Regions from separate parts of the Achromobacter sp. GW823-FHT04E03 genome, predicted to be linked through region 1. Evidence: riboswitches for the same ligand, from Rfam matches in the RefSeq annotation. Region 1 holds a riboswitch; the other holds the start of a gene.
What was found. A riboswitch is a leader RNA that binds a small molecule or an ion and turns the genes downstream of it on or off. The one in region 1 is predicted to bind manganese.
Positions count from the first base shown of each region.

Region 2: it holds a riboswitch for manganese, as region 1 does, so the genes downstream of both, AC1RHV_RS24030 (sodium:calcium antiporter) here and mntP (manganese efflux pump MntP) in region 1, are expected to answer to the same signal.

Region 1 is NZ_JBXAIJ010000003.1:736,430-742,375, reverse strand. It holds gene AC1RHV_RS22990 (DUF6389 family protein) at 1-167, opposite strand, end outside; gene AC1RHV_RS22985 (LysR family transcriptional regulator) at 262-1,167, opposite strand; gene AC1RHV_RS22980 (sulfatase family protein) at 1,301-2,884, shown strand; gene AC1RHV_RS22975 (Bug family tripartite tricarboxylate transporter substrate binding protein) at 2,936-3,904, shown strand; yybP-ykoY riboswitch at 3,938-4,117, shown strand; gene mntP (manganese efflux pump MntP) at 4,124-4,696, shown strand; gene AC1RHV_RS22965 (LysR substrate-binding domain-containing protein) at 4,740-5,690, opposite strand; gene dsdA (D-serine ammonia-lyase) at 5,782-5,946, shown strand, end outside.
Region 2 is NZ_JBXAIJ010000003.1:949,350-955,295, reverse strand. It holds gene AC1RHV_RS24045 (UbiH/UbiF/VisC/COQ6 family ubiquinone biosynthesis hydroxylase) at 1-1,152, opposite strand, end outside; gene AC1RHV_RS24040 (TM2 domain-containing protein) at 1,232-1,696, shown strand; gene AC1RHV_RS24035 (aminopeptidase P N-terminal domain-containing protein) at 1,720-3,063, opposite strand; yybP-ykoY riboswitch at 3,192-3,380, shown strand; gene AC1RHV_RS24030 (sodium:calcium antiporter) at 3,433-4,437, shown strand; gene AC1RHV_RS24025 (hypothetical protein) at 4,879-5,232, shown strand; gene mgtA (magnesium-translocating P-type ATPase) at 5,654-5,946, shown strand, end outside.

The sequences.
Region 1 (5,946 bases):
ACCACGGAGAATGTGCCTTCGCCGTCCTGGTCGGGGAACACCACGAAGTGGATCTCGCGCGCCTTGGGCGGCAGGGCGGCGATCAGCGCTGTCAGTGTGGCGCGCGCCGCGGCGTCGTGGGCGCGCAGGATGCGCAGCAGTTCGGTTTCGTATTCGGATCGGTTCATGGCATTCCGTTCAGGACTGGTTGGCGCATTTTGTCGCCGACCTCTGGAGAGGCGGCAGGGAGTGCCGTGGATTATCTGCCATTTCCTGTCGCCGTCACCGCGCCAGCCGCAGGCACTCCATGAAGTACGCCGCATGTTCCGAGGCCAGCGCGGCGTCTCGCCACACCATGCCTGTAATCCCGCGGCTGCGCATCGCCAGCGGCAATACCTTGATCATGTGCTGCTTGGCGAAATGCTTTGCCAGCCGCTCGGAGATCGGCAGTACCAGATCCGATCCGTCCAATAGCGCCAGGTTGACCAGCACCGACGACGATTCCACCTGATGCCAGGGCGCGGGCTGGCCGGCCAGCGCCAGTTCGTAATCGATGCGTATCCGCATCGGTGTTGAAGCGCCGGGCGCGATCCAGGGGTATTCCTGCACGTCCTCCCATGTCACCTTGCGCTTGTTCGCCAGCGGATGCGCCGTGCCCACGGCCAGGCAGATGGGCTCGCCGTACAACTCTTCGTAGTGCAGGTTGCGCGGCAGCGAGTGCTGTTCCAGGCGTCCCACCAGCACGTCGAACGTGCCTTCCTGCATCAGCGGCAGCAGGTAGTCCAGCGTGTTCTCGGCCAGGCGCAGCAGCACGCGCGGATAGCGTTCGCGAAAGCGCCGGATGCTGGGCGGCAGCAGCACCGGCGCGATATTGGGCGTGACGCCCACTGCCAGCGTGCCGGTGGCGCCGCGGGCCAGCTGCGCCATGGTGTCCTGGGCGCGGCCCAGCTTGCCCAGGATCTCGCGCGCATGCGTGCGCAGTTCCAGTCCATACAGCGTGGGTTCGATGCCGCGCGCGTGGCGCTCGAACAGCGTCAGGCCGATGTCTGCTTCCAGGTCCTTCAGCCACTTCGACAGCGCCGGCTGTGTGATGTTGAGTTCCGACGCGACCTGGCTCAGGTTGCGGGTTTCGCACAGGCGCACCAGGATGGCCAGGTGGCGCAGGCGGATGCGGTGGGTCCAGTCCATGCGGGCATCCTTGAGGCATAAATACAGGGTTATGGCTCGGTAATATTAATTCATTATCAATTTATGTCTCCTCTACACATAATGGCCTGACAACAGAGCCAAGCCGGCGCAAAGCTGGCGGCGAGGAGACACGATGCAGCCGAATTTCCTGCTATTCATCACGGATCAGCAGCGCGCGGACCATCTGGGTAGCTATGGCAACCCCATGCTGCGCACGCCGGAGCTGGACGCGCTGGCGGGGCAGGGGTGGTCGGCGGACCGCTTCTATGTGGCGTCGCCCATCTGCATGCCCAACCGCGCCACCCTGATGACGGGCCGCATGCCCTCTGTGCATGGCGTGCGCCACAATGGAATTCCGCTGTCGCAGCGCGCCACCACGTTCGTCGACCGCTTGCGCGGCGCGGGCTATTCCACCGCATTGATCGGCAAGTCGCACTTGCAGAACATGACCGGCAAGCCCGCCGTCTGGCCGCCGGCGAGCGACGGCGCGCAGGGCGAGGCCTGGATCGCCGAGCCCGGCAACTACGATCAGGAATGGGGCCCGCTGTGGCGCACGGATCCTGGGCATGATCTGCAGACGCCGTTCTACGGCTTCGAGCGCGTGGCGCTGGCGGTGGATCACGGCGACCAGGTCTGGGGCCATTACGAGCGCTGGCTGGCCCGCGAACATCCCGAGGCGCGGCGCCTGTGGGGGCCCGAGCATGCCCTGCCCGCGCCCGGCTATGTGCTGACAGAGCATCATCAGGCCTGGCGCACCCGCGTGCCGGAAGAATGCTCCACCACCGCCTACATCGGCGACCAGACCATCGCGCAGTTGCGCGACAACGCGGCCAACGGCAAGCCCTTCTTCATCCAGTGCTCGTTTCCCGATCCGCATCATCCTTTCACGCCTCACGGCAAGTACTGGGACATGTACCGCCCGGAAGACGTGACCCTGCCCGAGTCGTTCCACGCCAGCGCCGCGCCGGGCCACCAGCCGCCGCCTCACGTAGCCTGGATGCACCAGCAGCGCAATCAGGGCAAGGCCGTCAAGCACACGCCCGCCATCTTTGCCTGCACCGAGCGCGAGGCGCGCGAGGCCATCGCGCTGAACTACGGCTCCATCAGCCATATCGACGCCACCATCGGCCGCGTCATGCGGGCGCTGCGCGCGACCGGGCTGGACCACAACACCATCGTCATCTTCACCAGCGATCATGGCGACTACTTCGGCGACCACCAACTGCTGCTCAAGGGGCCGATCCATTATCAGAGCCTGATCCGCACGCCCTTCATCTGGCGCGATCCGCAGGCGGCGCCCGCCGCTGCGCGCAGCCAGGCACTGTGTTCCACCGCCGACATCCCCGCTACCGTGCTGGCGCGCGCGGGCCTGCCTGCCTACAACGGCATGCAGGGCGCATCGTTGCTGCCGCTCATGTCGGGCGAGACCGAGCGCGTGCGCGACGCGGTGCTGATCGAGGAAGAGGGCCAGCGCACCATGTTCGGCTTTCCCGGCCGCACCCGCATGCGTACCTTGCAGACGCCGCGCCACAGGCTCAGCGTCTATGCCGATGCCGCCTGGGGCGAACTCTACGATCTACAAGAAGACCCCCACGAACTGCGCAACCTGTGGGACGACCCCGCCGCCGGCGCGTTGCGCGCAGAACTGCTGCTGGAACTGTCGCGCAGCATGATCCGGCACGCCGAGACCAGCCCGCATCCCACCGCCATCGCCTGATTCCGCCGCCACGGCGCCTGCCTGCGGGTTGGCGCCATCCAGGAGAAAAGCATGATCAAGTCCTTGTTGCTCTGTACGGCGCTGCTCGTGGCCGCAACCTCGGTCGCGGTGGCGTCCGACTATCCGTCGCGTCCCGTGCGCCTCATCGTCAACTTCCCGCCCGCGGGCCCGCTGGACCTGGAAGCCCGCGCCATCGCGCAGCATGCCGGCAAGATCCTGGGCCAGACCATCGTCGTCGAAAACCGCTCCGGCGCGTCCGGCAACATCGGCGCCCAGTCCGTGGCCCAGGCCGCGCCCGACGGCTACACGCTGCTGATGACGCTGGACACGCTCATGACCGTCAACCCATACATTTTCAAGGGCTTGGACAAGGACGTCACCCAGCGGCTGGAACCGCTGAGCCTGGCCGGCTCCTTCGGCCTGGCGCTGGCGGTGCGCCCCGAACTCGGCATCAATACGCTGGACGAATTCCTGCGCTACGCCAAGGCCAATCGCATCACCTATGCCTCAGCCGGCTACGGCAGTCCCGGCAACCTGGCCTTCGAAAAGCTCCGTCTCGCGGCTGGCATGGAAGTCGCGCATGTGCCATATCGCGGCAACGCGCCTGCCGTGAACGCGCTGCTGGGCGATCAGATACAGGCCGCCTTTCTTGCCACGCCCGGCGTCCTGCCGCATGTACGGGCAGGCAAGCTGAAGGCCTTGGCGGTGTCGGGCAAGGAACGCGACGCCGACCTGCCTGAAGTCCCCACGGCGGCGCAGTCGGGCGTGGCTGGCTTGAAAGACTATGACGTGTCGTTCGCCTTCCTGGTCATGGCGCCCAAGGGCACGCCCAAGGAGGTCGCGCAGGTCTGGGAAGACGCGCTGGCCAAGGTCTACGCCATGCCGGAGTTCCAGCAGAGCATGGCCGTGCTGGGCATGCGCGGGCCGTTCGCAGGCAAGGCGCGGGCACAGGCATGGGTGGACAGGGAGGCCAAGGGCTGGAAAGAGGTGATCGCGAAGGCGGGAATACGCGGGGAATAGCGCTGTAACACGCCGGTCAGCAGGCTCTGCTAGACTGGTTTCACTCTTTGGGGAGTAGCCTCCCTGCGGCCAGTTCCGCAGGGGCTTGCGTCAACATTCTTGGCTTCCTCGGCCATGGCGCAAGCGGCATCCATGCTTGGCGAGACCACGGATTTTTCGCGCGATGCCGGGCGGCGCGGAGGATCCGTGCCGTTTCCGCCCAGCAGGATCCCCACTCCAATGAATCCCATCGCCATCATCGTTCTCGCGTTCGCCATGTCCACGGACGCGTTCGCCGCGGCCATCAGCAAAGGCGCCGCGCTCTACAAGCCCCGATTTCCGGAGGCCCTGCGCACAGGGCTGATCTTCGGCGTGATCGAAGCCATCACGCCGGTGATAGGTTGGGGACTGGGCTCGGTCGCGGCAAAGTATGTGGTCGCCTGGGACCATTGGATCGCGTTCGCGATGCTCTGTATTCTGGGTTTGCTGATGATACGCAACGGCCTCAAGGAAGAGGACGAGGACGCCGCGCCCGTCACCCGGCATTCCTTCTGGCTGCTGGCGGCTACGGGCCTGGCCACCAGCATCGACGCCATGGCGGTCGGCGTGGGCCTGGCGTTCGTGGATGTGAACATCGTGGTGGCGGCCATCGCCATCGGCTTGGCCACGACGCTGATGGTGACGATAGGCGTGATGCTCGGACGCGTGCTGGGCAGCGTCGCCGGGAAGCGGGCCGAGATCCTGGGTGGAGTCGCGCTGATCGGTATAGGCGCGGCAATACTTTATGAGCATCTGAGCGCCGCAGCGGCTTGACGCCGCACGGGAAGGTGGCGCTCGTCGGCTTCGCGGATGATGCTTATCCGCGAGTACCCCCGATCAAGGCCGAACGCGCGCTGTCGAAGTTGCGGCACTCGGATTTCAACCACTCGGAAAAGATCCGGGTGCGCCGCTCTTCAGGCCGGCGCGACAGCAGCACATAGCGCGCCGGCGCGGGCACGTGCTTGCCGAACACGTCTACCAACCGTCCGCTGCGCAGTTCGTCGTAGACCATCGCGCTGCGCCCGATAGCCACGCCCTGGTGATTCAGCGCGGCGCCAATGGCCAGGCTGGCCAGATTGAACTGCGGCCCGTCCAGGTGGCGGATCCACCCCGGCCGATGCGCTTGCATCCAGGTGCGCCACTCGATGAACTCCGCGGCGCCGACCCAAGGAGAGGCGTCGTGCAGGAACTCGACGCCGTCGAGCGATTTGCCGGTGCGAAACGCGGGGTGCGCGGCCAGGTATTCGGGCGTTGCGACCACGAGCAGATACTCGTCCAGCAAGGCGTCCGCCTGTAAATGGCTGTAGTGCGCCGGGTCATAGCGGATGGCGAGGTCTATGTCTTCTTCCTCCATCAGCTTGCGGTCCAGCAGTTGGAACTCCGCCTTCAACCGGACTGATACCTCCGGCTGTAGGCGATGGAATTCCGTCAGGCGCGGCATCAGCCATTGCAGCGCGAACGACGGCAGGCAATTGACCTGCAGCGCGGACGCCGGCAAGCCCAGCCGCTCGATTTCCTGCTGAATGTCGCCAAGCGCACGGCTGACCGTCGTGTACAGCGATTCGCCCTTGGGCGTGAACTTCAGGCCGCGTTGCTGGCGGACAAACAACAGGTAGCCCAGGCGGTCTTCCAACTGCCGGATCTGCTGGCTCACCGCGCTTTGCGTGAGGTTCATGGCCGACGCCGCCCTGGTGAAGCTGAGATGGCGGCCGGCCATGTCAAAACACCGCAGGGCTCCCAGGAGTGTCGAGTCGAAATGGGCAGACATAAGTCAAACTAATGGCTGAATTAGAAATGATCGCTATTCTTGCATGCCTTCGGAATCTACGATTTGCGCCGAACCATCAACCCGCAAGTCCATGATGACCGCCAATTTCGATCCTCAGCTATTAGAAAATCTTCAATCAAGAACGCCTTTGCTATGGCTCAACCCGGCTAGGGGAGGGCTCTTGCCCGGCTCCGCGCCGTCCCTGGCCCTGATCGATGAGGCCGAAAACCGCCTGGCGCGTTGCGCGCCGCTGCTG
Region 2 (5,946 bases), 210 kb from region 1:
CAGCAGATGCTGCGCCAGCGGCGCGCGCAGCGGAGAGGCCAGATCCATCCCCAATAAGGCCAGACCACAGGCGTGCTCCACCGGCGCCAGGCCGGTCGAGAAGATGCGGGGCATCAGATCGGTCAGGCCGGCGGTGATGAAGCGGTCCACGTGGCGCGCTCCGGCGAATTCCGCCAGGGCGGAGCCGGGATTGACCTCCGGGTGAGCCAGCCAGCCGGCCAGCGTCTGGGCCAGGCGGGCTGCGTCGCGCAGGCCCAGGTTCAGGCCCTGGCCTGCGACCGGATGCAGGGTTTGCGCGGCATTGCCGATGGCCGCCACGCGGCCGTGCACCTGGGCGCGGCGGGCGCTGAGCGCCAGCGGAAAGACATGCCGGGGCGCCTGGCTGGAAAGCCGTCCCAGGCGGTCGCCGAAGGCGACGGACAGCGCCCGCGAAAACGCGGCATTATCCAGTGCCGCCAGTTCGGCCGCGCGCTCGGGCGCGCTGCACCAGACCACCGAATAGGCGTCCGGGGTCTGCGGATGCGGCAGCAGCGCCAGCGGGCCCTCGGCGGTGAAGCGCTCCCAGGCCCAGCCGCGGCGGGGCAGGGTGGCGTGCGCCGTGGTCAGCACCGCGTGCTGGTCGTAGTCGCGGCGCACGTCGACCGCGCCCGCGCCGTCGGATTGCACCGCCACCCGGCACAGCAGCGTCGTGTCGCCTTGTTCGATGCGCACGCCGTCCGCGTCCTGCATGCCGATCCGGGCGGGCGGGCCCGGCAGCACGGTGACGCCGCAGGCGGCCACGCATTCGTCCAGCTTGGCATGCAGGCCGGAATAGGCGACCACGCTGCCCAGTTGCGGCACGCCGAAATCGGTGTTCTGGATCAGCGTCCGGCCCAGCCGGCCGCGTTGCGACACATGGATGTTGCGGATGTCGGCCGAGCGTTCGGGCCAGGCATGCAGCGACTCCAGCAGCACCCGACTGCCGTGGTTCATGGCCAGCACGCGGGGATCCGTGGCGGGCGCCGCCACCGACGGCGCGACCGGGGCGGGCGCGCTGGCGGCAAGCAGCGCGATGCGCGCGGGGTCGGGCGCCACGCGCGCCAGCATCAGGGCCAGCACGCGGCCCACCGGGCCCGCGCCTAGAATCGCTATGTCGAAGGCGGATGAAGTCATGCCCGGATTTTAACCGTCCACTACAATCCGCAGCAGCCGGCGCGTCTTGGCGCCGTGGTCCTCTTTCCGGTCGATCGACATGACGCAGCTACAGGCCTCATCCCCGTTGTCCGCAGCTTCCGCCCGCCGCCCGCGCGGCAAGGTCGCGGTCGGGCTGCTGGCCTGCCTGTTCGGGGCGGTGGGGGTGCATTGGTGGTATCTGGGGCGCCGCCACGCCTGGCTGGTGACCGCGTACACGCTGATCAGCCTGTTCTGTGCCGTCAGCTTCTACCCTGTCTGGTACGACAACCCCGCCTTCTTCCTGGTGTTCATACCCATGGTCGACGGGTTCATCGAGAGCGCGGTGTTCTCGTTGATGCCGGACGAGAAATTCGACCGCCTCTACAACGACGGATTGGGCCGGCCGACCCAGACCGGCTGGGGGCCGGTGCTGGTTGCGATCCTGGCCTGCCTGGTCGGCGCCATCGTGTCCATGTTCGCCATCGCCATGGTGGTGGTCTACACCTGGATCGCCATGGGCTGGCTCGACGGCTACGTCTTTTAGCGCGGCTCTGGCGCGCCGCCAGCCTACTCGCGCATCAGCGCTTCGATCTCGCCGGCCTGCACCGGCACGCCGCGGGTGATGAGTTCACAGCCTTCGTCCGTGACCAGCGCGTCGTCTTCGGTGCGGATGCCGATGTTCCAGTAGGCCTCGGGCACGTCGTCAGCGGGCCGCACGTAGATGCCGGGCTCGATCGTCAGCATCATTCCCGGTTCCAGCTTGCGCCAGGGGCGTTCGGCGCCGTGGGCCGGGCCGGGCTGGCGGTAGTCGCCCACGTCGTGCACGTCCAGGCCCAGCCAGTGGCCGGTGCGGTGCATGTAGAAGCGGCTGTAGTCGCCGGATTCCAGCACCCCGTCCAGCGAGCCTTTCAAGAGTTTCAGGTCCAGCATGCCCTGCGCCAGCACGCGCAGGGCGGCCTGATGGCCGTCGTTGAAGCTGCGGCCGGGCGCCGTGGCCTGGGCGGCGGCATCCTGCGCGGCCACCGTCAGGTCGTACAGCGCGCGCTGCGGACCGCTGTAGCGGCCGTTCACCGGGAACGTCCGGGTGATGTCGCTGGCGTAGCTGTCGACCTCGCAGCCTGCGTCGATCAGCACCAGGTCGCCGTCGCGCAACACGGCTTCGCCGGCCGGGTAGTGCAGCACGCAGGCATTGGCGCCGGCGGCCACGATGCTGTTGTAGGCCACCGATTGCGCGCCGTGGCGGCGGAACTCGTACAGCAGTTCGGCCTCGATCTCGTACTCCCGCATGCCGGCGCGGGCGACGCGCATGGCGCGCACGTGGGCGCCGGCGGAGATCTTGGCCGCGCGCCGCATGGCCGCGATTTCCGTGGCGTCCTTGATCAGCCGCATCTCGGCCAGCAGCGGCCGGATGTCCTGTTGGCGCGAAGGCGGCGCATGGCCGCCGCGGCCGGCCTCGCGCGCCGCGGCCAGCCAGCGGTGCAGGCGCCCGTCGCTGCGCTTGTCGCCCGCCAGTGGAGCGTACAAGGTGGCATGGTCCTGCAGCAGCGCAGGCATCAGTTCGTCCAGCGCATCGAGCGGATGGGCGTCGTCGAAGCCGAAATGCGCGGCAGCCGCCTCGGGGCCGAAGCGCTTGCCCTCCCATATTTCATGTTCGATGTGGCGGGGGCGGCAGAAGAGCACGGCGCGGTCGGTCGCACCGGCGGTCAGTACCAGCCAGGCGCCGGGTTCGGTGAAGCCGGTCAGGTAGAAGAAGTCGCTGTCGTGCCGGTATGGATATTCCGCGTCGCGGTTGCGCGTGGCTTCCGGGGCGGTCGCCAGTATGGCGATGCCGCCGCCCTCCGCGCGCATCTGCGCCATCAGGCGTTGGCGCCGCGCGGCGTAAGGGGCGATGTCGTCGGGAGGCAGGCTCATGGCGGACTGGGGCGCGAACCCCGGCAGGGTGAGGATGCCGTTTACTTTACCTGCCATCCCCTGCTTGCGACAGCCCGCAAGGGGCGCACTGAATTCGCTGGACCGCGCAGGCCAAGCTGCTACAATCGCCGCTCTGTCATTGGGGAGTAGCCATCCTTTGTCCCCACAAAGGAGCTAGCGTCAACAGACTTGGTGGTTCAGCGCTGCGCAGCAGCCGCTAGAACTCCATGGCGCTAGTAGCGGTATCCATGCACGGCGGCACCCGCCGCATGGATCAGCCAGGCGAGACCTTTGGCCGCGTTGCGTTCACCCCAGCCGGGCGAGCCGCGACGTCGCGCCAATTGGTTTCTGCTCGTCCGGCTCGCCCATATGTTTCTCACCCTGTTCCTGTTTTTCCTGTCAGCGGCAGTGATCTACTTCGCCTGCGAGTTCTTCGTGAACGGCGTCGAATGGGTCGGCCATCGCTTCCAGCTTGGCGCCACCGCCACCGGCACCGTGCTGGCCGCGTTCGGTACGGCCTTGCCGGAAAGTGCCGTGACCTTCATGGCTGTCGTGTTTGGCGAAACCCCCGAGCAAAAAGACATAGGCGTCGGCGCGGCCATGGGCGGCCCGCTGGTGCTGGCGACGCTGGCGTATGCGGTGGTTGGCCTGGCTCTGTGGCGCTCGCGCCGCGGGCGGGCCACGCAGGCGGACTGTATCAACGCGGACCAGCGCCGGTTGGCCCGCGACCAGGCCTGGTTCATGGGCATCTTCATCTTCAAGGTGGGCCTGGGCCTGCTGGCCTTTGCCTGGAAGCCCTGGTTGGGCATCCTGTTCCTGGCCACGTACGGCCTTTACGTCAAGCGCGAGCTCAGCAACGACGAGGAGAGCCTGGACAGCGAGGACCTCGAACCGCTGAAGCTGCGCCCGCGCGACGAGGATCCGAGCATGTTCTGGGCAGTCACGCAGACGGTGCTGGCCCTGGTCGTGATCGCCGGGGCATCGCATGTGTTCGTGAACCAGATCGAGTTGCTGGGCGTGGCGATGGGCGCATCGCCTCATGTGGCCGCGCTGTTGCTGGCGCCGGTGGCGACCGAGCTGCCGGAAATCATGAACGCGCTGATCTGGGTGCGCCAGGGCAAGGAACGGCTGGCGCTGGCCAATATTTCGGGCGCCATGATGATTCAGGCGACCATCCCAAGCGCGCTGGGTATCTTCATGACGCCCTGGCTGTTGGACGGTCCCCTGCTCGCGGCAGGCCTGTTCACGATGCTGTCGATCGGCCTGCTGTGGCTCCGTTTCCGCCGCTCGGCCATGAGCGTGCCGGCGTTGTCGGCCGTGGGGGGCCTGTATGCCGTGTTCGCAGCCTATCTGGGCTGGCATTTCTACGTCTGACGGCGTTTGGTGCGCGGGGCTTGGGGCCCCGCGCTTTTTTCCGCATTCAGGCTCGATTTAGCGCCAAAAGCCTTGTCCATAAGTGGAAACCCGCGTAAAATTTTGCCCGTTATCCATCCCAGGAGCAGTCTTCGTGAATACCGATTCCGGCGAAAGTTGTCGATCTTGCATCGACGTCGCTGTTTAACAGGTCCACGCAGAACTCCGTCTGCCGCAGCCTGTTGAACAGGTTGCGGTTGTATCCCAAGCTCCAGGCGCAAGCCAGGGCAATCGCGCAAGCCAGCGGCTTGCCGGGAAACTCCCCAACATAAACCGCCAGAACCGCCGCTTCAGCCGCAGCGTCAGCGTTCGCGCACGTTTTTCTCGTGCCTGTCCGCCAAGCGCAGCGCGCATGCGCGCGTATTCGCGATCACGCTCCCCATTCTTGCAATGGAGGTCGTTATGCGTTTCTTCGACTTGTTCCTACGCCGCGCCGGCGTGGACCGCGCCACCGCCCTGGGCCGCCGCCGCGGCACTTCGCGCCTGACGGTCATCTGTCCGCGCGACGAGCTGGGCGCCTTGCGCAAGCAGATCTGCCTGGACTTCAGCGCCGCCGGCCTGGACGTCTCGCAAGTGCAGATCGACCAGGGCCGGGATCCTGGCATGGCATCCGCCTGCATCACCGTCAATTGCCCCCCGGAGCTGCGGGGCGAACTGATGTCGCAGGCGCGCCGCCTGAGCGCCAATCCCGCCGTGCGCCACGTGCATTTCGGCACCCAGACCACGACGCCGGCCGCGCAGGCCGCGCTGGCCTGAAGCCGTCCTTTCTTCCACAGGAGAGATCATGCCCAGTGCCTTAGACCCCGAGCCTCGATTGCGCCCAGTGCGCGGCGCCGGCATGCCTGTCTGACCTGTCTCCTCGCTGCGAGCCGACAGGCAGGATAGTCATCCTGGCCCGTACGGAGTCCGCAGCCAAGAATCACCGGCCTGGCCCACGTCGCGTGCGCCTCTGCCGCCGGCACCGATTCCTCCGCTAGCTCCCATCCGTTTTCCGCACCCGGCGCATTTCATGCGATCCGGATACCGGCAACATTGCCCCGGCGCCTGCGCACGCCTGTACGCGGCGGTTTGACGGCTTTCTGCGCGAAAGCCGCGGACCGCTGCTGCCCGCGCGCAGCCAGCAGAGGGCAGGGTCGTCCGTGTCTCCAACAACTACACGTACAACCGGAGCACTCCGATGTTCAAGTTTCTCAAGTCCTTCTTTACGTCGGCGGCGGGCCTGCGCCATAGCGCCAGACACTTCCGCCGTTCGCCCATGCCGGAACGCGGCGTCGCGACCGCCGCGGCGTCTTCCGACACCGCGCGCCATGCCAACCGCCAGATGCTGGACCTGTCGCGCATGGGCTTCGGCGCCCTGTTCGCCCTGTTCGGCAGCAGCCGCGGCGGGCTGTCCGAGGCCCAGGCCCAGACCGCGCGCGAACGCTACGGCGCCAACGAGGTCGACCACGAAAAGCCGCTCTCCTGGTACAC